3 regions of the Comamonas sp. MYb69 genome follow, and region 1 is predicted to be linked to each of the others. Evidence: predicted binding sites of a transcription regulator. Region 1 holds the regulator's gene; each other region holds the start of a gene.
What was found. Region 1 encodes LexA, which represses DNA repair genes until DNA is damaged. Its sites were predicted from a motif close to ACTGTATNNNNATACAGT; they were not measured.
Positions count from the first base shown of each region.

Region 2: a site for LexA is predicted at 1,651-1,668, ahead of WH303_RS04675 (VRR-NUC domain-containing protein). Genes of this name have one in related genera too.
Region 3: a site for LexA is predicted at 1,385-1,402, ahead of WH303_RS22500 (PA0069 family radical SAM protein). Genes of this name have one in related genera too.

Region 1 is NZ_JBBGZG010000010.1:187,710-190,981, forward strand. Features, by position in the region: gene WH303_RS15405 (FMN-dependent NADH-azoreductase) at 1-374, shown strand, start outside; gene WH303_RS15410 (hypothetical protein) at 756-1,316, opposite strand; gene lexA (transcriptional repressor LexA) at 1,461-2,177, opposite strand; gene WH303_RS15420 (asparaginase) at 2,292-3,272, shown strand, end outside.
Region 2 is NZ_JBBGZG010000003.1:75,645-78,916, reverse strand. Features, by position in the region: gene WH303_RS04675 (VRR-NUC domain-containing protein) at 1-1,614, opposite strand, end outside; gene WH303_RS04670 (hypothetical protein) at 1,916-2,401, shown strand; gene WH303_RS04665 (hypothetical protein) at 2,398-2,892, shown strand; gene WH303_RS04660 (superoxide dismutase) at 2,949-3,272, shown strand, end outside.
Region 3 is NZ_JBBGZG010000021.1:48,915-52,186, reverse strand. Features, by position in the region: gene WH303_RS22510 (acyltransferase family protein) at 1-808, shown strand, start outside; gene rnk (nucleoside diphosphate kinase regulator) at 842-1,255, opposite strand; gene WH303_RS22500 (PA0069 family radical SAM protein) at 1,531-2,724, shown strand; gene WH303_RS22495 (phosphoethanolamine transferase) at 2,721-3,272, opposite strand, start outside.

The sequences.
Region 1 (3,272 bases):
CCCCCATGCACAACTTTGCGGTGCCGGCCACGCTCAAGCTCTGGCTGGACCATGTGATCCGTATCCACCGCAGCTTTGCATCCACGCCCGAAGGCAAGATTGGTTTGATGAAGGACCGTCCTAGCTTGGTATTGGTGAGTTCCGGCGGCTTCCATACGGGGCCCCGTGCCAAGCAGGAAGACTTTTTGACGCCTTATCTGCGCTATGCGCTGGCCTCCATTGGCATCCGCAATGTGCATTTTGTGTTGCTGCAAGGCCTGGTGTTTGGGCCTGACGCGGTGGCTGCTGCGCTGGATGGCGCAAGAGATGCGTTGCGCGAGCAACTGGCCCCATTCAAGCAGCAGGCGCTGGAGGCTTTGGCTGCTGCGCGCTGACAGGACAAGAGGCTGGCGCAAGTGGGCAGCAGACAGAGATGGCTGACAGCGCGGGTTGCCGAGCACGCGGGCCTTGTGCCACCATGGCCTGGTCTGAGCGGCAGGAAGGGATGCTGCTGGCTGGGCAGCTCTGAGCCGCTGTTGCAACCGCCCTGCATATTGCCCGGAATTTCTCAGCGCCGTTCTGGAATCCCTCCGGTAGGCCGTTGTCTAGCCGGCCGCACCTGGCCGGCCGCACCAACTGACACATCGGGCTGCCTGCGGCATGGTGACGGGTCGGGAACACCGAGCCCCATGCCCAAACCCTTGGCTCGCCTGGCCCTGTTTGCAGCGTTCAACGCATGCTGGCGGCGAGACTTGGCCCCCCGCCCGGGCAGCGGCTTAGACGGCGTGCAGATGTTCCAGCCGTTCCAGGCGTTCGAGCTCGGCACAGATATCGGCCATGCTGCCCGACATGGCCCAGCGCATACCCTTTTGGCGGTGCAGGCTGGCCGGTTGGGCCCAGTACATCTTGATGGGGGCATCGTTGGCGGCCTGGGCGCTGCAGCGCTGCACCGACAGGAAGGGGCGGGTGTGGGACTGTACGCCTACCGAGAGGCGGCGGCGCGCAGCGGGCTTGCGCGGCAGGCGGATGCGGTCGATGGGGCGCTGTGCGGGGGCCTCATCGGCAGGGGAGCCCACGCGGGACGTGTCCACGCCGGACATGTTCAGGCCCTGGCCATCGAGCAAGCTCAGCTGCTGGGCGGCGCCACGCTGTACAGCGGCAGAGGACGCGGTGGCAAAGCAGTGCACCTGGGCGGCGAGCTGGCCGTCATTGGCGGCGCCATGGCCGGGTCGGCGGCGGTTGCTGCGCACAATGGCACGCTGGATGGACTGGAACCAGGGCAGGCCAGCGACTAGGGAAAAGGGCGCAAGCGCGCGCAATGCATCTGCTACAAGCATAGGAGACTCCTTGGTATACGGGTAACAGCAGGATTGCGCAGGGCGAGCGCATCCCCCAGGGCTGTGGGCCAAGAGCCCACAACGCCCGCTACCTGGGGTTGCGCAGAAAAGGGAGGGCCGAAGTGGCCGGAAGGGCCGCTAGGCCTAGTTCAGCATCGTGTTGCGGATCAGGCCCACGGCAATGCCTTCGATCTCGAAGGGCTCGCCGGGCTGCACGATGATGGGCAGGTAATCCGGGTTTTCGGCCAGCAACTCAATGCCGTCCTTGGTGCGCTGCAGGCGCTTGACGGTGACGTCATCGCCCAGGCGCGCCACAATGATCTGGCCGTTGCGGGCCTCGCGCGTGGCTTTGACGGCCAGCAGATCGCCATCGATGATGCCAACATCGCGCATCGACATACCGCGCACCTTGAGCAGGTAATCGGGCTGCTGCTGGAACAGGCCGCCCTCCACGGTATAGGTTTGGTCGACATGCTCTTGCGCCAGGATGGGCGAGCCGGCCGAGACGCGGCCGATCAGCGGCAGCGCCAGCTGGGCGAGCTCTTGCACCACGCGGCCGAGGCCAGCGGCGGCATTGGACACGCCTGCCAGCGGTGAGGAGAAGCGCGTGCCCCGAGCGGCATTGATGGAGCGCACGGTATCGCTTTGCAGGCGAATCCCCCGGGAGGTGCCGCTGACCAGCTCGATCACGCCCTTGCGGGCCAGCGCCTTGAGGTGGTCTTCTGCCGAATTGGCCGATTTGAAGCCCAGCTTGCTGGCAATCTCGGCGCGCGTTGGCGGGGCGCCGGTGCGCGAAATGGCGGTCTGGATCAGGTCCAGAATTTCTTGTTGGCGCGCGGTCAGTTTGGGATGGTCTCGCATAAGATCTCCGTGTGATCTGCGGTGCCGGGCAGAAGCAAAGCCACTGTGCATCCCAACACCTGTATATCAATCCAGTACCTGTATTTTTAACCAGTTTTTTGCAGGAGGCAAGCCTTGCAGCCAAAAATTTTGATCATCGGCACCGGCGGCACCATTGCCGGCATGGCCGATGATGCCGAGAAACCCGGCCAATACCGCGCAGCCCAGCTGTCCATTGCGGCCTTGCTGGCGGGTGTGAGCGGTATCGAGACAGCTGCGGCAGGCCCGCTGGATGCGGTGCAGATAGCGCAAATTGATAGCAAGGACATGAATGACGAGGTCTGGCATGCGCTGCTCAAGCGCTGCGATGCGGCCATGCGCGATGAGACCGTGCGCGCTGTTGTTATCACCCACGGAACCGATACGCTCGAAGAGACGGCCTGGTTCCTGCACTGCGTTTTAGGGCGCCTGGCCAAGCCCGTGGTGCTGACCTGCGCCATGCGCCCGGCCAATGCCTTGATGCCCGATGGCCCGCAGAACCTCAAGGACGCCGTGGCTGCCGCAGCGGCGCTGGATGCGGATGGCCAACCTCTGCTGCGTGAGGTGGTGGCCGTGACGGGCGGCGGCGAGCTGCACAGCGCGCGCTGGCTGCAAAAGGTGCATCCGCACCGCTTGCTGGCCTTTTCCTCGGGCGAGCAGGGCCTCTTGGGCTGGGTAGATGGTGTGACCGTGCGCCTGCGCCAGGGCTATGCGCCGCAGGCACCAGGCACAGCAGACGGCTACAGCGGCAGCCAGTGGCTGGCCGCCTTGCCAGTGCCGGCCAGCCAGCCCTGGCCCTGGGTGGAGATCGTCACCAGCCACGCGGGACTGCGCCCGGGGCTGGTGGAGGCGCTACAGGCACAGGGCATCGACGGCCTGGTGGTGGCGACCACCGGCAATGGCACCGTGCATCAGGTGCTGCTGGAGGCCATGGTGCGTGCACGCCAGCAAGGTTTGCCGGTATGGCGCAGCAGCCGCTGCAGCGATGGCGTGATCAGCGATGCGGTGTTGCCCGGGGCGGCCGATTTGGAAAAGGACCTGGCGGTGGCCTTGACACCCTACAAATGCCGGGTGAGT
Region 2 (3,272 bases), on a different contig from region 1:
CTGCAGGTTGCCGAGCAAGCGCTGGAACAGAAGTTGGAGGTGGGCCGCCGGTATGCAGGCCAGCGCATGGTCCAGCAGCGCCTCCGTCAACGTGCTCCAAAACACAAAGGGCGATTGCAGGCCGGCTTTGTCGGCAAAGCGCTGGCGGATTACATCGGCGTAGCTGCCGTCGTCCAAGGTCGCCAGACAAGCCTCAAACAGCGCCGCACGCCGCGCGACAAAATCGGGCGCATAGACATCAGCCGGCCCCGCCTGGAACGGATGAAAAAACGCCCCCGGCAATGGCGCAAAAATCGCCGGCCAGCACAGCAGGCCAAACAGCGAATTGACGAGCGCGTTCTCGACATAAAACACCGGCGCATCGTCGCGGTGCCAGTGGTCGCGCAAGGCGTATTCCACCGGCATCAGGCGCAGACCTTCGGTGGCCTCGGCGGCGTTCATGGCCTCGCCTGCGCGCAAGGCGGCCTCCAGGGCAGCCGCATCGCTCAACGCATCCATCGCCGCCAGACCGGGCGCTGTGCGTGGCATGCGCAGCACCCGGTCCAGGGCCACATCCTCGCGCAGCTGCGCCACCTCGGGTTTCAACGCGCGGCGGCTGGCGCTGCCCTGGCCCAGGTGGCGGCGCAGGCGCGGCAGCATGCGGGCCAGGCGCTGGCTTTCTTCATCGCTTTCGGGCTGCTGCGCGGCGGCGCTGGCCAAGGCCAGGGCCTCGTCAAAGCGCTCCATGCGTTCGAGCACGCGCATGCGGCGGTGGCGCGCGCCCGGATAGCGGCTGGCGGCATAGGCCTGCTCGGCCAGCGCCCAGCTTTGGCTGCGCTCGCAGGCCTGGCCCAGGCGCAGCAGCACCTTGGCATGGCGCTGCTGCAGCCAGGGGTTGGCGCTGCGCCAGGCGGTCAGCGCGTCCATCAAGGCCTGGCGGTCTTCGTCCTCATCCACCGCCTGGCGCCACTGCTGCAGCTGGCGGTAGCCCTGCACATCGGCACGGGTCTGGAAGGCGCGCGACTGCGCATCAAAGGCCACCGTCTCGTATTTGAAGATGCCCAGGTCGGCCAGCACAAACTCTGACCAGTCCTGGTGCAAATTGCCAAAGAACATCAGACGCAGGCCCTCGGCCAGCTCGCCGACGGTGACGCGCCAGGCGGCATGCTCGGCATGCGGGTGCCAGCGGTGGTAGGGCTGCAGCTGCTCTTGGGCTTCTTGCTCGGTACCTGGATCAGACTGCTGAACTAGTTGGGCCAGCATCTCCGCCTTGCGCAGCGAGCGCGCCAAGCCGGCGTTGGCAAAGATCTGCAGAAGCTCGGGCTTGGTGTGCAGCGCAAACAGCTCGGCCAACGCCATGTCGGCATCGGCATCGATCCAGCCCAGCGCCAGCAAGGGCTGTGCGGCGGCATGCACATCGGGGATTTCGTCGTAGACCAGCTTGTCGGCGCGGAACCAGGGCCCGCGCCGCATCAGCATGCGCACCATCAGCGCCTGCGACGGCATGGGGGCCTGGGCAAAGTCCGCCAGAAACTGCTGCTCCTGCGCGTCCAGCACATCGCCATAGCGCTGCCCCAGCCACTGCAGCGCGCGCTCGAAGTTGTGCAGGTAGTAGTAGCGGTGGGGGGCCAGCATGGGGGGTCGGATGCGGTGTGGGTGAGTGATAGCTTATCTGTATTTTTATACAGCTATTTTAACTTTGCCGCCATGTCCCCTTCTGGCCGTCAGGCTCGCGCAGCCGATAGCACTATTCCACTGCTTGCAGGCAGGCCATATACAAATGAGTTTGCGAATAGAAACGATTCTCATTTATTATGTTTTTATTTGACGCTGCCTTGATGCCGAGCAAAGTGTTTTCCGTTTATCCCGTGGAGGCGAGCCAACCGTGCCAAACCCAGACAGTGACATCCATCCGTTGGTGCAGGAGCACGGTGTGATGCTGCGCCACTATGCTGCACTGCAAGCGCGCTGCACGGCCCAGGTCGATGCACTGCGCGCGGAAGTCGAGGCGCTGCGCGCCCAGGTCACCCAGCTGCGGGCCCAGGTCATCATGCGCGACAGCGCCCTCATCTGGGAGCGCGAGGACCGCCTGGTGCACCTGTCGGCCATCGCCAACCGCGCGGCCGTCACGGCCGTGCGCCGCTGTGTGGACCCGGCCGCGACGATGGAAGTGGCCGCCGTGCCCCCGCCCCCGCCTGATGCCTATCTGCAAGAGCTGGGCCAGCATGCCACCAACCTGGTGATCTGCCAGACCGGCTGCATCAGCCACGGCGGCTACTGGCGCGAGCATGACCAGTGCAAGCGTCTGGGCAGCACCTGCCTGCTGGAAGACCCCCAGGCCTTTGTCCCCACAGAAACCGCCAAGGCCTCGCACGCCTGGGTGATGACGGCGGCCAGCGTGCCCGCCAAGGAGCTGCCATGAGCTCGCGTTTTCCGTCCTCCGTATCGGGTCCGCTGCTGCTGCGCGAATGGGAGCGCCTGACCCAGACCGGCGTGGAAGCCAGCCGCGACAACCGCCCCGAGCAGGCGCTGGCCTGGCATGAGCATGCGCTGCGCGTGGCGCACCAACTGTTCCACGATGCACCGGCCGGCGTTTGCGCCGATGACCGCCTGGCCGCCTTTGTGGTCGCGCACCTGAACTTGGCCGACTGCTTCAACACCTTGAGCCAGCCAATATCGGCGGGCGAGTGCATCAACTGCGCCCACCACCAGCTCTTGGCCTTGACGCGTGACGACCATGCCAGCGCCGATCTGCGATCGGCCGCCTGCAAGCACCTGCACCACACCTTTGCCGCCTTGACCGAGCACCACAACCGCTGCGCCGCCCGCGAGCGCGAGGATGCGATGGAGCGGCAGGCCCACAGCGTTCCCATGCCTTCGGGCAACCCGCCGCCGGGCACGCTGCTGCACTGACAGCCGCCGCACCGGCATTGACCTCCCTGTTCTCCACTCAACGACTAACACACGATATGTCCTATACCCTGCCCAAGCTGGCCTATGCCTACGATGCCCTGGAGCCCAATATTGACGCCCAGACGATGGAGATCCATTACAGCAAGCACCACCAGACCTATGTGAACAACCTCAATGCGGCGGTTGAAGGCACGGAGTTTGCCAACCTGTCCATCGAAGCGCTGGTGGCCCAGGTGGAATCGCTGCCCGAGAAGCTGCGCCTGCCCGTGCGCAACAACGGCGGCGGCCATGCCAACCACAGCCTGTTCTGGGAAGTGATGTCGCCCAGCGGCGGCGGCCTGCCCCAAGGCGATGTGGCCAAGGCCATCGATGCCGATCTG
Region 3 (3,272 bases), on a different contig from region 1:
GGTGCGGCCCTGGTTTGCCCATGAATCCGTACCCGCCGAGCCTACCTGGCAGCAGCTGATCGCCAATGCGCTGATGCTGCAGGACATCAGCGGCGAAGATGCGCTGTCGGCCGGTGTCTGGTATGTGGCGATCGATTTTCAGCTGTTCGCCGCCGTCACCTTGCTGTTTGCATGGAGCCGCCGCTGGGCCCGCCAATGGCTGGGCCTGCAACTGGGCCAGTGGGTCGTGCTGGCGCTCACGGCCTTGTCGCTCCTGGTGTTCAACCGCCACAGCGAGCTGGACATGTGGTTTGTCTACTTTATCGGTGCCTATGGCATGGGCATGCTGGCTTTCTGGGGCAGCCAAAGCGCCAAACCCTGGTCCTGGACGGCCTGCCTGCTCGCTTTTGGCCTCGTGTCACTGGAAGTGGATTTCCGCCTGCGCATTGCGGTGGCGCTGTGCGGCGCCGTCGCGCTGCTGTGGCTGATGCGCCTGCCGGCAGACAGCCGCCTGGTCGACTGGCTGGGCCGCCAGGCGCCCGTGCGCTGGCTGCAGTCGCTGGGCCAAATGGGCTACTCGGTGTTTCTGGTGCACTTTTCCATCGTGGTGCTGTGCAACGCGGTGGTCTCGCATGTCTGGCCGAGCCAGCCCTGGCTGAACTGGCTGGGCATGGGTCTGGCCTTTGCGCTGTCGCTGCTGGCCGGGCGCGCGCTCTACCTGGGGGTGGAGGCGCGTACGCCCAGCTTGCGCTCTGTTGCCCGCTGGGAGCTGGGCCTGGTCGGGGGCGGCCTGCTGGTGACCCTGGTGGGGGCGCGCTTGTCGATGTAGGCAGGCCCTTGCCGGCGCTTGTCGGTTGGCCGCTCAGCGGTGCAGATCGCCGGCGCGCTCGGGCTGGTAGCTGATGCCGGTCACACGCACGGTCATGGTCTTTCCGCCCACGGACGGCCAGGCCAGCTCATCGCCAATCGCCAGGCCCAGCAGCGCACTGCCCACGGGTGCAAATACCGAAATCTTGCTGCTCGTGTCGTCCAGGTCCTTGGGGTAGACCAAGGTCAGCTGGAACTGCTTGCCCGATTCGGCAATGTCAAAGTTCACGGTGGAGTTCATCGTCACCACATCCGGCGGAATATCGCTGGGCTCCACGATATCGGCGCGGGCAATCTCGGCCTCCAGATCCGCCTTGCCGGGGAAGGCACTGGCCGGCATGGCCTCCAGCAGCGCTTCCAGGCGGTCCACATCCAGGGATGACAGGATGAGTTGGGGTTTGCGAGACATGAAAACTTCCTCCGGAGTATGTAATCCCCGAATGTAGGCCATGGCCCATTTCGCACCAAAACGGTGCGAATAGCCCTGGTGTGCGCGGCGCTTGCAGAGGCTGCCGGGATGGCGGACAATGCATGAAATACTGTATATAAAAACAGTCATCATCCGTTAGTATGCCTGCCCGCCATCCCTCCATCCACACCGTTGACACTGCCCCGCTAGACGACCCGCAGGCCCTGCAGCGCTGCGCGGACGACCTGGATGGGCCTGTGCCAGTGCGCGTGCCGCTGCCGGTGGCCCGCAAGGGGCGCGGTGCGGTCGGTGTACCCCGCCACCGTTTTGCCAGCGATGTGCGGGAATGGGCTGACGATGGCTGGACCCCTGCAGCCGCTGAGGCGCCTGTGGCTGGCGATGCAGATCTGAACCTGGAAGAAGGCGCCTGGTGGCAGCAGGACGCCGAGAGCCTGCCGACCCAGGTGCACGAGGAGCAGGCACGCAGCGCGATCCAGAAAAACGACTCACCCGATATCTTCTTTGATCACTCGGTCAACCCCTACCGGGGCTGCGAGCATGGCTGCATCTACTGCTATGCCAGGCCCTACCACAGCTACCTGAACCTCTCGCCGGGGCTGGATTTTGAAACCCAGCTGTTTGCCAAGACCAATATTGCCCAGGTGCTCAAGGCCGAGATCAGCCGCCCGCGCTACCAGCCGGCCTCGCTCAATATCGGCTCCGCCACCGATTGCTACCAGCCGATTGAGCGGGAACTGGGCCTGACGCGGCAGTTGATCCAGGTGCTCAGCGAGGCCGAGCACCCGTTCTCGCTGATCACCAAGAGCAGCGCGGTGGAGCGCGATACCGACCTGATTGCCGCAGCGGCGCGCAAGAACGCCGCGGCCGTCTACATCACGATCACCAGTCTGGACCCACAGCTGACCCGCCTGCTCGAGCCCCGGGCTGCGGCGCCGCACCGGCGGCTGCGCACGATACGCCGGCTGACGGAGGCCGGCATTCCGGTCGGGGTGAGCGTGGCGCCGCATATTCCGTTTTTGACCGAAGACATGGAAGAGGTGCTGGCAGCCGCGCGCGAGGCCGGCGCCACCACCGCCTTCTACACCGTGCTGCGCCTGCCCTGGGAACTCAATGGCGTGTTCCAGCAGTGGCTGCAGGCCCATTACCCACAGCGCGCCGCCCGGGTGATGCAGCGGGTGCGCGACCTGCACCAGATCAGCGAGGCCGACCGGCTGCGCGGCAAGAGCTATGACAGCCAGTCCTTCAGCCGCATGAAGGGCCAGGGCCTGTGGGCGGACCTGGTGCGCCAGCGCTTTGTGCGGGCCTGCGCGCAGCTGGGCTATGGGCGCGAGCGGCAGGAGATGGACTGGCGCGGTTTTGAGGCCTGGCGCGCGCAACAGGTGCAGCAGGCCGTGCGCCAGGGAGGCGCCGCGCAGGCGCCGCACCCTGGGCAGGGAAACCTGTTTTAGCCGCGCTTGCGTGCAGCAGCGACCGTGGTCGGCGGCTGCGCTGCAACGCTTGCCGGCACAGAAGCAGACGCCAGCTGCGCCAAAGTGGCAGGTGGCGCAGAGCGGCCCTTGCAGCTGGCAAAAATATCCAGATCGGCCTGGTGCAGCGCGGTCTGCACATCGGTCAGGCCCAGCATCGAGTGGAACAGGTTGTCATGGCTGATGCGGGCCGTGCCCACGGCCTGCTGCAGGCAGCTGGTGCTCATGCCCATGCGTTGCTGCATGGCGGGCGAGAGCCAGGTGATCCAGGGCACATGCTTTTGCACATCGGGGGCGACGGAATAGGGTAGGCCGTGCAGGTAGATATTGTTCTCGCCCAGCGACTCGCCATGGTCGGCCACATACATCATGGCCGTGGGCTGGCGCTGGCCCTTGCTGGCCAGCCAGTCGATCAGGCCGCCGAGCATGCGGTCGGTGGCGACGACGCTGTTGTCATAGGCGTTGATCAGCGAGGCGCGGTCGCAGGCCTGCAGATTGACGTTGTTGCACTCGGGGCTGAAGCGCTTGTC